One region of the Alkalilimnicola ehrlichii MLHE-1 genome, then DNA from elsewhere that is predicted to be linked to it. Evidence: predicted binding sites of a transcription regulator. Region 1 holds the regulator's gene; the other holds the start of a gene.
What was found. Region 1 encodes sigma-54, which starts transcription at its own class of promoters, with help from an activator protein. Its sites were predicted from a motif close to TGGCANGNTNCNTGCTT; they were not measured.
Positions count from the first base shown of each region.

Region 1 (7,394 bases):
GGCCCGGCCACCTACGAGCAACTGCCCCCGGGGCAAACCGACACGGTGCATGCCGAAGCCCCGCGCATGGAGTACCACAGTCGCGGGCCGCAGCGCCTGCACCTGTCCGGAGGGGCCGAACTCTGGCAGCGGGAGAACCGCATGTCCGGCGACGAGATCCGCGTCAATCTGGAGACCCAGGAGGCAGTGGTCGAGGGCCGGGAGGACCGGCGCACCCGCACCATCTTCTACCCGGCGGAGGAGCGGGACGAGGAATGAGCCGCCTGGAGGCCAAATCGCTGGTCAAGCGCTATCGCGGCCGCACCGTGGTCGAGGAGGCCTCACTCACCGTGGATGCCGGTGAGATCGTCGGCCTGCTGGGGCCCAACGGCGCCGGCAAGACCACCTGCTTCTACATGGTGGTGGGCCTGGTGCGGGCCGATGGCGGTCAGATCCTGCTCAACGGCGAGGACATCACTGCCCTGCCGATGCACGCCCGCGCCCGCAAGGGCATCGGCTACCTGCCCCAGGAGGCCTCGGTCTTTCGCAAGATGACCGTGGCCCAGAACATCATGGCCATCCTGGAGACCCGACCGGACCTGGACCGTCGGGCCCGAAGGGAGCAGCTACAACAACTCCTGGACGAATTCCATGTGCCGCACCTGGCAGACCAGTCCGGCATCAGCCTCTCCGGCGGCGAGCGCCGGCGGGTGGAGATCGCCCGGGCCCTGGCCGCCAACCCGCAGTTTATCCTGCTCGACGAGCCCTTCGCCGGCGTCGACCCCATCTCGGTGGTCGATATTCAGCACATCATCCGGCAGCTCACCGAGCGCGGCATCGGTGTACTGATCACCGATCACAACGTCCGTGAGACCCTGGGCATCGTGGAACGGGCCTACATCCTCAGCCAGGGCCGGGTCATCGCCCGCGGCAGCGCGGAGGAGGTCCTCGCCAACCAGGCGGTGCGCGAGGTCTACCTGGGCGAGCATTTTCGGCTATAGGCGCCATTCCGCTGTAAACTAGGGGCATCCAGACCCGCGTGACGGGTCGCTTCCGACGCCATCGGGCGGCGACGATTAAAGAGATCCATGACAAGACATCGCATTCACACTTCAAAAGAACCGGATGGGGGGCACCCCCTTTGGCAACGGTCATGAAACAATCGCTGCAACTTCGACTCGGGCAGCAACTCACTATGACGCCACAGCTGCAACAGGCCATCCGCCTGCTGCAGCTCTCCACCCTGGATCTGCAGATGGAGATCCAGCAGCAGCTCGAGTCCAACGTCATGCTGGAACTCGCCGAAGAGGACCAGCAGGAGACCGAACAGCGCACCGAAGAGGGCGAGACCCAGGACACGGAGGGCGAGCGCGGGGACGAGGCCAGCACCGAGGAGGCCACCGAGGCCGGGACCGCGGGCGAGGAGACCGCCGCCCAGGAGCAGGCCGACATCCCCGAGGACCTGCCGCTGGACTCCAATTGGGATGACATCTACGACGGCAGCACCCCCTGGAGCCAGCCGGACAGCGAGGACGAGGACCGCGACCCCTACGCCAACCGCTCCGGTGGCGGTGAAACCCTGCACGACCACCTGACCTGGCAGGCGGAGCTCACCCCCTTCACCGATCGGGACGCGGCCATCGCACAGGTCATCATCGACTCCGTGCGCGACGACGGCTACCTGGGCGCCGGCATCGAGGAGTTGATCTCCGCCCTGCCGGCGGAGTGGGCCGTGGAGCCCGATGAGGTCGAGGCGGTGCTCCGGCGCATCCAGCACTTCGACCCGGTGGGCGTGGCCGCCCGCGATCCGCGTGAGGCGCTGCTCATCCAGCTCGAGCAGCTGCCGCCGGACACCCCACTGCTGCCCGAGGCCCGGCGCCTGGTGGATCTGCACCTGGACATGCTGGTACAGCGCCAGTACGCCCAACTCTGTCGGCGCATGAAGCTCAATCAGGACCAGCTTCGCGAGGTCCTGGGCCTGATCCAGACCCTCGATCCGCGGCCGGGCTCGCAAATCGGTGGCGACGAGACCCAGTACGTGGTCCCCGACGTGGTGGTCCGGCGCAGCGACGGCCGCTGGCAGGTGGAGCTCAATCCCGCGACCGCCCCCCGGCTGCGGGTCAACAGCTATTACGCCAGCCTGATCAAACGCGCCGACAACAGCAGCGACAACACCACCCTGCGCAACCACCTGCAGGAGGCGCGCTGGTTCATCAAGAGCCTGCTTAGCCGCAACGACACCCTGCTCAAGGTCGCCCGCTGCATCGTCGAGCGCCAGCAGGGCTACTTCGACCACGGCGAAGAGGCCATGCAGCCGTTGGTCCTGCGCGAGGTGGCCGAGGCGGTGGACATGCACGAGTCCACCATCTCCCGGATCACCACCCGCAAGTACATGCACACCCCGCGGGGCACCCTGGAGTTCAAGTACTTCTTCTCCAGCCATGTGCAGACGGTGGACGGCGGCGAGTGCTCCGCCACCGCCATCCGTGCCCGCATCCGGCGTCTGATCGCCGATGAGAACCCCACCAAACCACTCAGTGACAGTCGTATTGCCAATATCCTCCAGGAGGAGGGCATAAACGTGGCAAGACGGACCGTAGCCAAGTATCGTGAGGCTATGGCCATCGCGTCCTCGTCAGAGCGCAAGCGACTGGCCTGAATCGCAACGTTGAAAGGAGGCGGCATGCAAATACAGATCACCGGTCACCACGTGGATGTCACGGATGCCCTGAAGGCCTATGTACGGGAGAAATTCCAGCGCCTGGAGCGCCATTTCGATAACGTGGTGGACAGCCACGTGATCCTCTCGGTGGAAAAACTCCGGCAGAAGGCCGAGGCCAATCTGCTGATCAGCGGCAACCGGCTGCACGCGGAGACCACCGACGAAGACATGTACGCCGCCATCGACGGCATGATCGACAAGCTTGACCGCCAATTGGTCAAGCACAAGGAGAAGGTCACCGACCACCACCGCCGCGAGGGGGCTGCTCAGAAGGCGGGAGCGGGCGCAGGGGCCGCGGAGTAGACACTCAACCATCGGCCGGTGACCGCCGTCGCGGTCACCGGCCCCGGGCTGAACGACACCATGAAAATCGCCGAACTCATCACTCCGGACCGCATCCGTTGCGACGCCGAGGTCAGCAGCAAGAAGCGCGTGCTGGAACAACTCAGCGACCTGCTGACTGCGGATGACACCACACTGGCCTCCACCCAGGTCTTCGACCGGCTGGTGGCGCGGGAACGGCTGGGCAGCACCGGCCTGGGCCACGGCGTTGCCCTGCCCCACGCCCGCATGGAGGGCATCGAGCAGGCGCGGGGTGCCATGATCCGCCTCGACCAGGGGGTGGACTTCGACGCCTTCGACCGGGAGCCGGTGGATCTGCTGTTTGCGCTGGTGGTCCCCGAGCACTTCACCGACGAGCATCTGCAGATCCTCGCCGACCTGGCGGAGATGTTCAGCGACAGCGGCCTGTGCGAACAGCTTCGCGCCACCACAGACCCCACACGCCTGCACCGGCTGCTATCGGAGTGGCAGGGCAGCGAAACGGCCGGCTAACACCGACCGCCCCGAGCGGCGGTCGGTGGGCGGAGCACCATCTTCATGAAGAGCATCCGGTTGATCATCATCAGCGGCCTGTCCGGGTCGGGGAAGAGCGTGGCCCTGCACACGCTCGAGGACCAGGGCTGGTACTGCATCGACAACCTGCCCATTGGGTTGCTCAGCGCCTTCGCCCGACACGTCAATGACACCTGCCCCGCCGGCGGCGGCCGCTACGCCGTGGGTATCGACGCCCGCAACCGCCCGGAGGACCTGGACCGCATCCCGGCGATCCTGGACGAGCTGCAGGCACTGGGCCTGAACAGCGAGGTGCTCTTTCTATTTGCCAGCCGCGAGACCCTGATCACCCGGTTCAGTGAGACCCGCCGGCGCCACCCGCTCAGCGACGGTGACGCCGCGCTGGCCGACGCCATCGCCCGCGAGGAGGCTCTGCTGGCACCACTGCGGGCGCGCGCCGACCTCACCCTGGATACCAGCAACACCAACGTGCACCAGCTTCGCGACCTGGTCCGCGAGCGGATCGAGCACGACCCCGGGCGGCTGTCGCTGCTGTTCCAGTCGTTCGGCTACAAGCACGGCATCCCGCCGGATGCCGACTACGTCTTTGACGCCCGCTGCCTGCCCAACCCCCACTGGGAGCCGCGGCTGCGGCCGCTGACCGGACTGGACGCCCCGGTCCAGCACTACCTGGAGGCTCAGCCCGAGGTGGCGGAGCTGACCGGGCAGATCGAGGCGCTGATCGCCACCTGGCTGCCCGCCTTCCGGAAGGCGGCGCGCAGTTACGTCACCGTGGCCATCGGCTGTACCGGGGGGCAGCACCGCTCGGTCTACCTGGCCGAGCAACTGGCCGGGCGCTTTGCAACCGGCATGGATGCCATCAGCGTACGTCACAGGGAGCTCAACCGTTGAATTGCCAATCCGAGGAACACCCGCAACCCAACCAAGGACCCACCGCCGTGGCCAGCCAGGCAATGGACATCGTGAACACACTCGGGCTGCATGCCCGTGCCGCCGGCAAATTTTCCGCCCTGGCCGCAGAGTTCCCGTGCCAAATCCGGGTCACCCGCGGTCAACGCACGGTGGATGGCAAAAGCGTGATGGGGCTGATGATGCTGGCCGCCGGCTGCGGCAGCCAGATCCTGGTGGAGGCCGAGGGGGACCAGGCCGAGGAGGCGCTGGCCGCCCTCAGCCGCCTGGTGGCCAATGGCTTCGACGAAGGCCCCGGTGCGCCGAGCCCCCACCCGGGCGATAAAGGCGACGACTAGTCCACAACACCGCGCCCGACAGCCATAATAGAGGGAGGCGGGCACTGCCCCATACGGGACCGCCGACACGAGAGTCCATCAGCAGATTCGGGGAACGTTATGCAATTGAAGGAGTTGGTCGAAAGCTGGGAAGAGACGGCCGGCGAGCGCCGCACCCCCCACGAGTACGCGGTGCGCCTGCCCCTGGCTGACGCCGCCAAGCTGGCGGCACTGGCGGAGATGTATCCGGGGCGCTCCGAGGAGGACCTGATCACCGACCTGCTCAGCGCGGCGCTGGATGAACTTGAGGCCACCTTCCCGTACGTCCAGGGCCAGCGGGTGATCGCCGAGGACGAACAGGGCGACCCCATCTACGAGGATGCCGGGCTCACGCCGCGCTTCAAGGCACTGACACGGCGCAAGCTGCAGGCGCTGCGCGCCAGCGTCGAGGCGGACGAGGCCCCCGCCCCCAGTCGGGAAACCGGCTGAGGGCGCCAGGCGCCGGCTGCGGGCGCCCCAGGCGGTGGCGCTCTCAGCCTCCGGCGCCCGCTTGCAGCCGCTCACGGGCGCTCAGGGCCCGCCGCGCCGCGTCATCGCGGTCCTCACCGAAGGCAGTGACGTGGCCCATCTTCCGCCCCGGCTTGGCCTCGGCCTTGCCGTAGAGGTGGAGCTTGACCTCCGGGTCCTTGAGCGCCGCGGCCCAATCCGGCTCGCCATCGCCCCAGAGATCCCCCAGCAAGTTCACCATGGCCGCCGGCCGCAGCAATCGGCTGTCCCCCAAGGGCAGCCCGCAAAGGGCGCGCACCTGCTGCTCAAACTGGCTGGTCATCGCCGCATCGAAGGTCAGGTGGCCGGAGTTATGGGGGCGCGGGGCCAGCTCATTGACCAGCAGCCGTCCGTCACTGGCGACAAAAAACTCCACGCAGAGCACCCCGACCACATCCAGCGCCTCGAGGATGCCGCGGGTGACATCCTCCGCCTGCTCACGAAGCTGCGGCCCCAGCGGGGCCTCCGGCAGGGTGAGATCGAGGATGTGATCACGGTGGCGGTTCTCCAGCACGCCGTAGTGGGTGAAGCTGCCGTCCAAGCCGCGGGCGGCCACCATCGAGACCTCCATGTGGAAATCCACGAAGGCCTCCAGCACCGCCGCCTGCCCCCCGATCGCCGCCCACGCCCAGGCGGCCTCGGAAGGCTCCCGAATCAACGCTTGGCCTTTGCCGTCATAGCCAAAGCCGGCGGTCTTCAGCACCGCGGGCGTGCCCACCCGTTCGAGGGCGGCAGCCAGTTCCTCCTCCCGCTCCACGGTGGCAAAGGCCCCCACCGGAAAGCCCTGCTCGCTCAGCCAAGTCTTTTCCCGCCAACGGTTCTGGGCCACGTGCAGCACCGTATGGTGGGGGCGGACCGGGACGTACCCGGCCAGCAGATCACCGGCCTCGGCCGGCACATTCTCGAACTCAAAGGTGACCCCATCCACCCGGCGGGCAAAGTCACGCAGGGCCTGCTCATCGCGGTAGTCGGCGGTCACCTCGATGTCGCAGACCTGTCCGGCGGGACTGTCCCGGCCCGGGCCGAAGCACGCCACCCGATAGCCCATGCGACGCGCGGCCAGGGCGAACATCCGGCCCAACTGGCCGTTGCCCAGCACCCCCAGGGTGGCCCCCGGCAACAGTATCTTGCTCATTGCGGCAGCTCGTCCTCCAGAACCTTTTGTGCCTGGCGCTCGCGGAAGGCACGCAACCGCTCGCGCAGGCCGGCATCCTCGTTGGCCAGGATACTGCAGGCCAGCAGGCCGGCATTGCGTGCCCCGGCGCTGCCGATGGCCAGAGTAGCCACTGGCACGCCGCCCGGCATCTGCACAATGGAGAGCAGCGAGTCCAACCCCTTCAGCGCGCGGCTCTGTACCGGCACGCCCAGCACCGGCACGGTGGTCATGGCCGCCACCATGCCCGGCAGGTGGGCGGCGCCGCCGGCACCGGCGATAATCGCCTTCAGGCCACGCTCCTCGGCCTGGTGCGCATAGTCACGCATCAACTCCGGGGTGCGGTGCGCGGACACAATCCGGGCCTCATAAGGCACCTGGAAGTCGTCCAGAACCTGGCAGGCCTCCGACATGGTCTCCCAGTCCGAGCGACTGCCCATGATGACGCCCACCAACGGCTGCGACTCGCTCATCCTGCTTATCCCTCCGGTGAAAAACGGGGCAGTATAGCAGTTGTCAATGACGAGGACAGCTTTGTGCTAACCTGGGAGGGTACAGGGTATTACCGCCGGAGGTGGCCATGGACATCAACAACGCCTTCAACAGCGGCCTGCAGGGCGTCTACGCCGCGCAGTCCGGCCTGGAGCGCAGCGCCCTGGCCGTGGCCCGGGAGACCGCCCGGACGGCCGACGGTGCCGAGGACATCAACACCGCCCTGGTGCAATCGCTCAGCTACCAGCGCCAGGGCGAGGCCTCGGTGCGGGTGGTCCAGGCCGCCGACGAACTGCTGGGCACCCTGCTCAACGAACGCGCCTGACCCCGCTCCCGCTCCGCCCCATTAGTGCCCCCGAACCGAACACGTTGGCAGGCGGCCCTTAGGGCTGTGGATCGCCGCGTCGCTTCGCTCCTCGCG
Region 1 covers NC_008340.1:2,531,658-2,539,051, forward strand. Annotated here, with positions in the region: gene lptA (lipopolysaccharide transport periplasmic protein LptA) at 1-258, shown strand, start outside; gene lptB (LPS export ABC transporter ATP-binding protein) at 255-980, shown strand; gene MLG_RS11300 (RNA polymerase factor sigma-54) at 1,133-2,638, shown strand; gene hpf (ribosome hibernation-promoting factor, HPF/YfiA family) at 2,663-3,004, shown strand; gene ptsN (PTS IIA-like nitrogen regulatory protein PtsN) at 3,065-3,535, shown strand; gene rapZ (RNase adapter RapZ) at 3,590-4,447, shown strand; gene MLG_RS11320 (HPr family phosphocarrier protein) at 4,510-4,803, shown strand; gene MLG_RS11325 (hypothetical protein) at 4,903-5,271, shown strand; gene MLG_RS11330 (5-(carboxyamino)imidazole ribonucleotide synthase) at 5,315-6,463, opposite strand; gene purE (5-(carboxyamino)imidazole ribonucleotide mutase) at 6,460-6,954, opposite strand; gene MLG_RS11340 (flagellar basal body rod C-terminal domain-containing protein) at 7,062-7,298, shown strand.

Region 2 (7,394 bases), 850 kb from region 1:
ACAGCCCCGCCGACGACCAACCGCCGGTCCACCGCCACGCCATCATCCTCGCCGGCGGCTCCGGCACCCGGCTCTGGCCGCTCTCGCGCAGCACCATGCCCAAGCAGTTGCTGGCGCTGGACGGCGACGAGTCGCTGCTCCAGCAGACCGCCCGCCGTCTGCTGCCCCTGGTGAGCGCGGACCGGGTGACCACCGTGACCCACCAGGACCATCGTTTCGAGGTCATGGGCCAGTTGCACGCCGTGGCCCCGGCACTGGCAGATCAGGTGCTCGCGGAGCCCGCCGGGCGCAACACCCTGCCCGCCATCGCCTGGGCGGTGGCGGCTATCGTGCGGCACGACCCGGAGGCCGTGGTGGGGGTGTTCTCATCGGACCATGTCATCAACCGGGTCGAGGACTTCCACCGCGCCTGGCGGGCGGCGGAACCCGCCGCCGAAGCGGGCCACTTGGTGCTGTTCGGCATCCGCCCCACCGAGCCGGCCACCGGTTACGGCTACATCCAGGCCGCCCGCCCGCTGATGGAGGGCGTGGAAGAGGTCAGCCGCTTCGTGGAAAAGCCGGACCGGGCCACGGCCGAGCGCTTCTTGGAGGAGGGGGGCTACTACTGGAACGGCGGCATGTTCGTCTTCCGCGCGGACCGGTTCATGGATCTGCTGGCCCGCCACCAGCCGGCCCTGGCCGAGGCGGTCACCGCCATGGCCGCCGCCGGGGCGCCCCCCACCGCCGAGGCCTACGCCGAACTGCCCAACACCTCTATCGACTACGGGCTGGTGGAGCACGCCGACCGGGTGGCGGTGGTGCCGGCGGAGCTGGGCTGGAATGACCTGGGCAGTTGGGAGGCGCTTTATCAGCAACGCAGCAAGGACCCGGACGGCAACGTCTGTCAGGGCACGGTACTGGCCGAGGACAGCCGCAACAACCTGCTCTGGAGCGACGACAGCGGCCTGATCGCCGCCTACGGGGTTGAGGATCTGGCCCTGGTGCAGACCCGGGACGCCACCCTGGTCTGCCCGCGCAGCCGACTGGCCGAGCTCAAGCAGATGGTCGCGCGGGTGCGCGAGGAGCACCGCGAGCTCACCGAGACCCACCTCACCGTGGCCCGCCCCTGGGGCAGCTACACCACCCTGGAGGAGGGCCACCGGTACAAGATCAAGCGCATCGTGGTGAAACCCGGCGGGCAGCTGTCACTGCAGATGCACTACCACCGCTCCGAGCACTGGGTGGTCATCGCCGGCACCGCGCGCATCGTCAACGGCGAGGAGACCATCTACCTGGAGGAGAACCAGTCCACCTACATCCCCAAGACCCGCCCGCACCGGCTGGAGAACCCGGGCCGAATCCCGCTGCAGATCATCGAGATCCAGACCGGGCCCTATCTGCAGGAAGACGACATCGTCCGCTTCGAGGACACCTACGGCCGGCGTTAGACGTTTTTCATGATGAGCATCTACCGAGGGGCGCCTCATGCGCGAGTGGATACGCCAGTACGTAGAGCGGATCGTGATGGACGCGATCTCCGAGGAGGTTTACCAGGAACTGGACCCAGGCACCCTCTCCGAGATCTCGGTTCAGGTCAGCCTTTTCGTAACCAATATCCTTTTATCTGTCGCCGGCGGGCTGGTGGTGGCAGTGGTGGCTTATGCGCTGGTCAGCCGCCACCAGGCCAAGTCGGCGCAGGTGACAAGGGAGATCGAACGCCAGCGGCTGCTCCATGACCTGGAGGCCGACCACAGCCGGATATCAAGCGAGGCCAGCGTCTGGTTTCCCGAAGGACGGGAACGCTTCCATGGCAACCGGGCATACAGTTTCGTGGTGGCGATGACCCGGGAGGTATGTTGGCTGGCCCCTGACACCATTCGGTATGACTGGAGCCGAGGCAAGCGGCATGTGGCCGTATCGGAGGACGGGGTGCTGGTCGATAGCGCCACACTGCACGAGGCGCTCTTTTGGTTTCGGCGGCTACACCGCGCGTTTCGCGCCGGCCTGTTGTACCGCTCCGATCTTTACGACCTCTGGCGCCAGATTCTGCCCTTCACCACAGACCGTCGCTATGACTTCCTTGTAGCCTATTTCGGAGGACAGGCACGGCGCGGAGATGAGGACGTATTGGCCGTGCGGGCAGTGGCAACAGAAGTGATCCGCTACTGCCAGAGTAAAGGCAAACAGGTGCCCTTGGATTACCTGTCAGGGCGGGTGGACGACGCCTTCGTGCAATCCCTGCCACGGAAGCTAATGGCGCACTTCTCCACCTGATCGGGGCTTCCGCGTTGCCCGATCCCAGGCATCGATGAAGACACTGTATAGCTGAGGAAAGAACAAACCGTCACCGCGGACCCACCTCCATCGTCACTGCGAGGAGCGAAGCGACGTGGCAGTCTACCCCTCTGGATCGCCACGGGCCTTCGGCCCTCGCGATGACGGGGGGAAAGCCTTCGGCCCTCGCGATGACGGGTGGGGCGCCCCCCTCGCGATGACGACCGAAAACCCGCGGCCCTCGCCATGGCAGCCCCGCCGTTCTTCCCTGATTCGCGCCCGCGCAGCGGGGAGGGGGGCTCGCGATGACGGAAGTAGATGTCCCTTCAGCGTTTCCTACGTCGGGGCATCCAGAAGGCTACGCCGTCAGTGGCCGCCGCTCCGCTGTCAGACGCACCGCCTTCCGACGGACACTCGCGACACCCAACCCGACCAGCCCCAAGGCCAACAGCAGGAGCGTACCGGGTTCCGGTATCTCTCGCACCTGATAACCGGTGATGTGGGCGTTGCTGAAGCCGTTCGCAGCCAGCGACAGTTCCTGTGATGTGCCCGTCGCACTGAACCGCCCGATGGCAAACTGGCCCAGACCCGCACCCAACGCCTCGAGATCCTGGGTATTGCCTTGTCCGTCGCCAAAGGTCATGACCCGGTCATTAAACTGCTCACGCAGGTCCGTGAACCATACCTGCACAAGGTAGGATCCACCCAACGACAAGAGGCCGTCGGCAATATTGATCGACGTCGAAGCCCCCCCACCAAAATTAAACGTGTTCAAGAACGGATCGTACGAAGGGTCGCCGGAGGTGTTTCCATCAAGGGCATTTCCGAAGGAGTTTCCCAACAGGTCATTCCTGTTGGTGAACGTCACCCCATTGATGGTCACCGTCCCCGAGCTTTCGGTCGATGCATTGATGGCCTCGACCGTCGACCCTGCACTGAACACATCAAACGGGTCGGTAGTGTCTTGCGCGGGCTCCCACGTGATCGGGCCCGCAGACACCACCGATGAGCCCAGGATCAGGACGCAGCCCGCCAAGTAAGTTCTAAGGTTTCTCATGCTTGCGCCGTCTCCCAGTAACGCGCCCGTGTCGATTTAACCTCCATCTAGCAAGTTTATTGCCAAATCACTCAGGTCATTGACTGCATGAGCTTTTATAACCCAGGCAAAACCCCAAGGCTTTGGAGGGTGTAATATTTCTCGACAGCGTTCTCTATCGGACAACCCTTTAAATATCAATCCCGATGCCCCTCGATCAACGCCCGCAACTGCCCCGACGGCACGGCGTAGCTAATCCCGCTGGGGCTGCCCACCGCCGCCTCGCGCCCGCCCTGCACGAACACCTGGTTGATGATGCCCACCACCTCGCCGCTGTCGATGCGGAACAGCGGGCTGCCGCTGTTGCCCGGGTAGGCGGTGCCGTCTAGCTGAAAGACCATGGGCGGGTTGCGCCGCAACTGGGCCACCCGGCGCTCGTCCAGTTGGCGGCTGTGGCCGGCGGGCAACGCCATGGGGGTACGCGCCGACACCGAGGCCCGGTGGGTGGCCGGATACATGCCCAGAATCATGCCGATGGGGAACCCGGTAAAGGCCAACCGCTCCCCGGTCCGCACCGCGTCGGAATCGCCCAGTGAAAGCGCCGGCAGCGGAGTCCCGGAGATCCGCAGCAGCGCCAGGTCGTGGGTCTGCGAGGCGGCCACCCGCTCGGCGGAACGCACCTCGGTATTGCGGCCGCTGCCGGTGACCACCACCAGCCGCTCCTGGTTCTCACGGTCCAGGACATCGGGCAACACATGCAGGTTGGTCGCCACCAACCGCCCGTCCGCCACCGCAAAGCCGGTGCCCAGATGGCGCAGCCGCGGGCTGCGGGCGGGCTGGTGGGTCGCCACGCTGACGATGGCCGGTTCCACCCGCTCCACGGTATCCGGCAGGCGCTCCGACTGTGCCTGCCGCGGCACCAGCAACAGCACCAACAGCAGGGCCAGCGCGACGGCCGCCAGCAGCAGCCAGCGGGCCCAGCCCTGGGCACGGCACCGACGACCAGCAGGCTCTCGCGGGACGGGGTGGTGACAACGGACAGCAGTGGGCATCGGGGCGATCCTCAAGGGAGAACGTCTCCGATGAGGATAGCAGTGCGGGTTCTGCTAGGCTTTGGAAAAGGATGGCTGGCACCGCCATCGCCCTTTCAGGGAGCCCGCCATGACACTCATTCACCGGCTTCTGCTTACCCTCTGCCTGTTCACCCTGCCCCTGACGGCAGCTGCCGCTCTGCATGACCAGGTGGCCGAACAACTGCGCGACCGTCTGGAGGTGGCCACGGCGGAGGCAGGCAACGGCGACGCCGACCCGGAGCGCAGCCCGCTGCATCGCTTCTTCCTCGACCGGGTCTACCGGCCCGCCTGGAGCGAGGACGGCCAGCCGACGGCGCGGGCGGAGCAACTCCTGGCGGTGCTGGCCGAGAGCCGTGGCCATGGCCTGGCCCCGGCGGCCTACGGCTATGACCAGCTCAGTGAAACGCTGCGGGACTGGCCGGAGGAGCCGGCCCCTGGTGCGGTGGCGGACCTGGAGTTACAGCTCACCCGGGTCTGGCTGCAGCTGGCCGAGGATGCCCTCACCGGGCAGCTCAACCCGGATGTGGTGGCGCCCGACTGGGAGCTGCAGTCGCCGCCCTCGGAGGACCTGGTGCAGGCGCTCAGCCAGGGCCTGGCGGAGGACGACATCGCTACCGCGGTGCGCCAGCTCTATCCCGACCAGGACAACTACCACCAGATGCGCCGGGCCCTTGCCCGGTTCCAGGCCCTGGCAGAGCAGGGCGATTACCCGCGGATGGAGGCAGGCCCCCTGTTGCGGGTCGGCGACCGCGACCCCCGGGTGGAGACCCTGCGCGAGCAGCTCCGGCTGCTGGGCGACCTGGAGGACGACGCGCCGCTCAGCGAGACCCTGTACGGCGAGGCCCTGGAGGCCGCCGTGCGCGATTTCCAGCGCCGCCACGGCCTGCAGGTGGACGGGGTGGTGGGGCCGCGTACCGTGGCCGCACTGAACACCCCGCCAGCCGACCGGGCCGAGCAGTTGCGGGTGAATCTGGAGCGGTTGCGGTGGATGCCCCGCGACCTGGGCGATCGCTACATCCTGGTCAACATCGCCGGCTTCTCCATGACCGTCCATGCCGAGGGCGAGACGGTGATGCGCCAGCGCGTGGTGGTGGGCCGGGACTACCGGCGAACCCCCGTGTTCACCGGCAATATGACCTATCTGGTCCTGAACCCCTCCTGGGAGGTGCCCCACCGGCTCGCCACCCGCGACGTGCTGCCACTGATCCAGCGCGACCCGGAGTACCTGGAGCGCATGGGCTTCCGGGTGCTGCAGGGCTGGGGCGCGGACGAGCGGGAGATCGATCCGGAGAGCCTGGACTGGGACCGCTACTCCCACCGCTACTTCCCCTACCGGCTGCGCCAGCTACCGGGGCCGCAGAACGCCATGGGCCGGGTCAAGTTCATGTTCCCCAACCGCCACAATGTCTACCTGCACGACACCCCGTCGCGGGAGCTGTTCCAGCAGCCGCGCCGGGCCTTCAGCTCCGGCTGTATCCGGGTGGAGCGGCCGCTGGAGCTGGCCGCCTGGCTGCTACGGGATCAGCGCCAGTGGTCGCCGGAGGCCATTGACAAGGCCCTGGAGGAACGGCGAGAGCGCACGGTGCCATTGCGCCGCGGCATCCCCGTCCACCTGCAGTACTGGACCGCCTGGGTGGACGCGGAGGGCACGCTGCACTTTCGCGACGACCTCTACGACCGCGACACGGGCGTGGCCGCCGCACTGGCCGCACTGCCCAAGCCGGAACCGACCCTGTGGCCGGAACTGGGGGCGGCAACCCGGCGCTGAGGCGAGGGGCTAGCGCTCGACGGCTGCCCCCGCCGCGGCGCAAATCGGGCAGTCGGGGTCGGGCCGGACCCCCAGGCCCCGCCACTCCAGGCCCATGGCGTCAAAGGTGTACAGCCGGCCGCGGCTCGCTTCGTCCCGGTCCAGCAACACCTTTACCGCCTCCACCGCCTGCAGGCAGCCCATCACCCCGGCCAATGGCGCCAGCACCCCGGTGTCGCTGCAGGTCTGACGCGCCTCCTCGCCGGTATCGGGGAAGATGCATTGGTAGCAGGGGGCCGGCCGCAGGTCGAAGCGGAAATTGGCCAATTGCCCCTGCATCCGGATGACCGCGGCGGTGACCAGCGGCTTGCCGGCGGCGACGCAGGCGGCGTTGACCGCGTAGCGAGTGGCGAAGTTGTCGGAGCCGTCCAGCACAAGGTCCACCCGGCTTACCCATTCGGCCAGGGCCGCCGGGTCCAGGCGCTGCTCCACGGTCTCCACCACCACTCCGGGGTTCAGCCGGGCCACTGCGTCGCGGGCCGACTCCACCTTCATCCGGCCCAGATCCTGGGTGGTGTGGGCGATCTGGCGCTGCAGGTTGGACATCTCCACCCGATCGAAGTCGGCCAGCACGAGCTGACCCACCCCCGCGGCGGCCAGGTAGAGGGTGACCGGCGAGCCCAGGCCGCCCAGGCCCACCACCAGCACCCGGCTCGCCAGCAGTTGCTCTTGCCCGGCGAGATCCACCTCCGGCAGCATGATCTGGCGGTTGTAACGCAAGAGTTGTTCGTCGTTCATTGCAATCTCCGAGTGCCCGGCGGGGCCGCCTACCGCGCCCCCAACTTGCGCCATTGGCGGGCCAGGGGCAAGAATAGATGCCCCATTCACGCGGAGGAAAGATGGATGCTGCCGGCAGAATTGTACTTCCCGCTCAAGCACACTCACATGCTCATGGCCATCATCAGCATCGCGCTGTTCGTATTGCGCGGGCTGCTGCTGCCCATCAAGCCGGAACTGCTGGCCAACAAGGCGGTGCGGATCGTGCCGCACATCTTTGACACCGTGCTGCTGCTCACGGCGCTGGGGCTGCTGGCCGTGCTGTCGCTCAACCCCTTCGCCCACGGCTGGATTATGGCCAAGATCATCGGCCTGATCCTCTACATCGTGTTGGGCACCATCGCCCTCCGGCGCGGCCGGACGCCGGTGGCCAAGGCGGTGGCCTTCTTCGCGGCGGTGTTCACCTTCGCCTACATCTACGCCGTGGCCCTGACCCGCACGCCCCTGC
Region 2 covers NC_008340.1:103,188-110,581, reverse strand. Annotated here, with positions in the region: gene MLG_RS00510 (mannose-1-phosphate guanylyltransferase/mannose-6-phosphate isomerase) at 1-1,427, shown strand, start outside; gene MLG_RS00505 (hypothetical protein) at 1,465-2,253, shown strand; gene MLG_RS00500 (PEP-CTERM sorting domain-containing protein) at 2,612-3,310, opposite strand; gene MLG_RS00495 (S1C family serine protease) at 3,487-4,341, opposite strand; gene MLG_RS00490 (L,D-transpeptidase family protein) at 4,451-6,130, shown strand; gene MLG_RS00485 (HesA/MoeB/ThiF family protein) at 6,140-6,907, opposite strand; gene MLG_RS00480 (SirB2 family protein) at 7,013-7,394, shown strand, end outside.
Region 2: MLG_RS00500 (PEP-CTERM sorting domain-containing protein) is a predicted target of sigma-54. The motif match lies at 3,359-3,375, and genes of this name have one in related genera.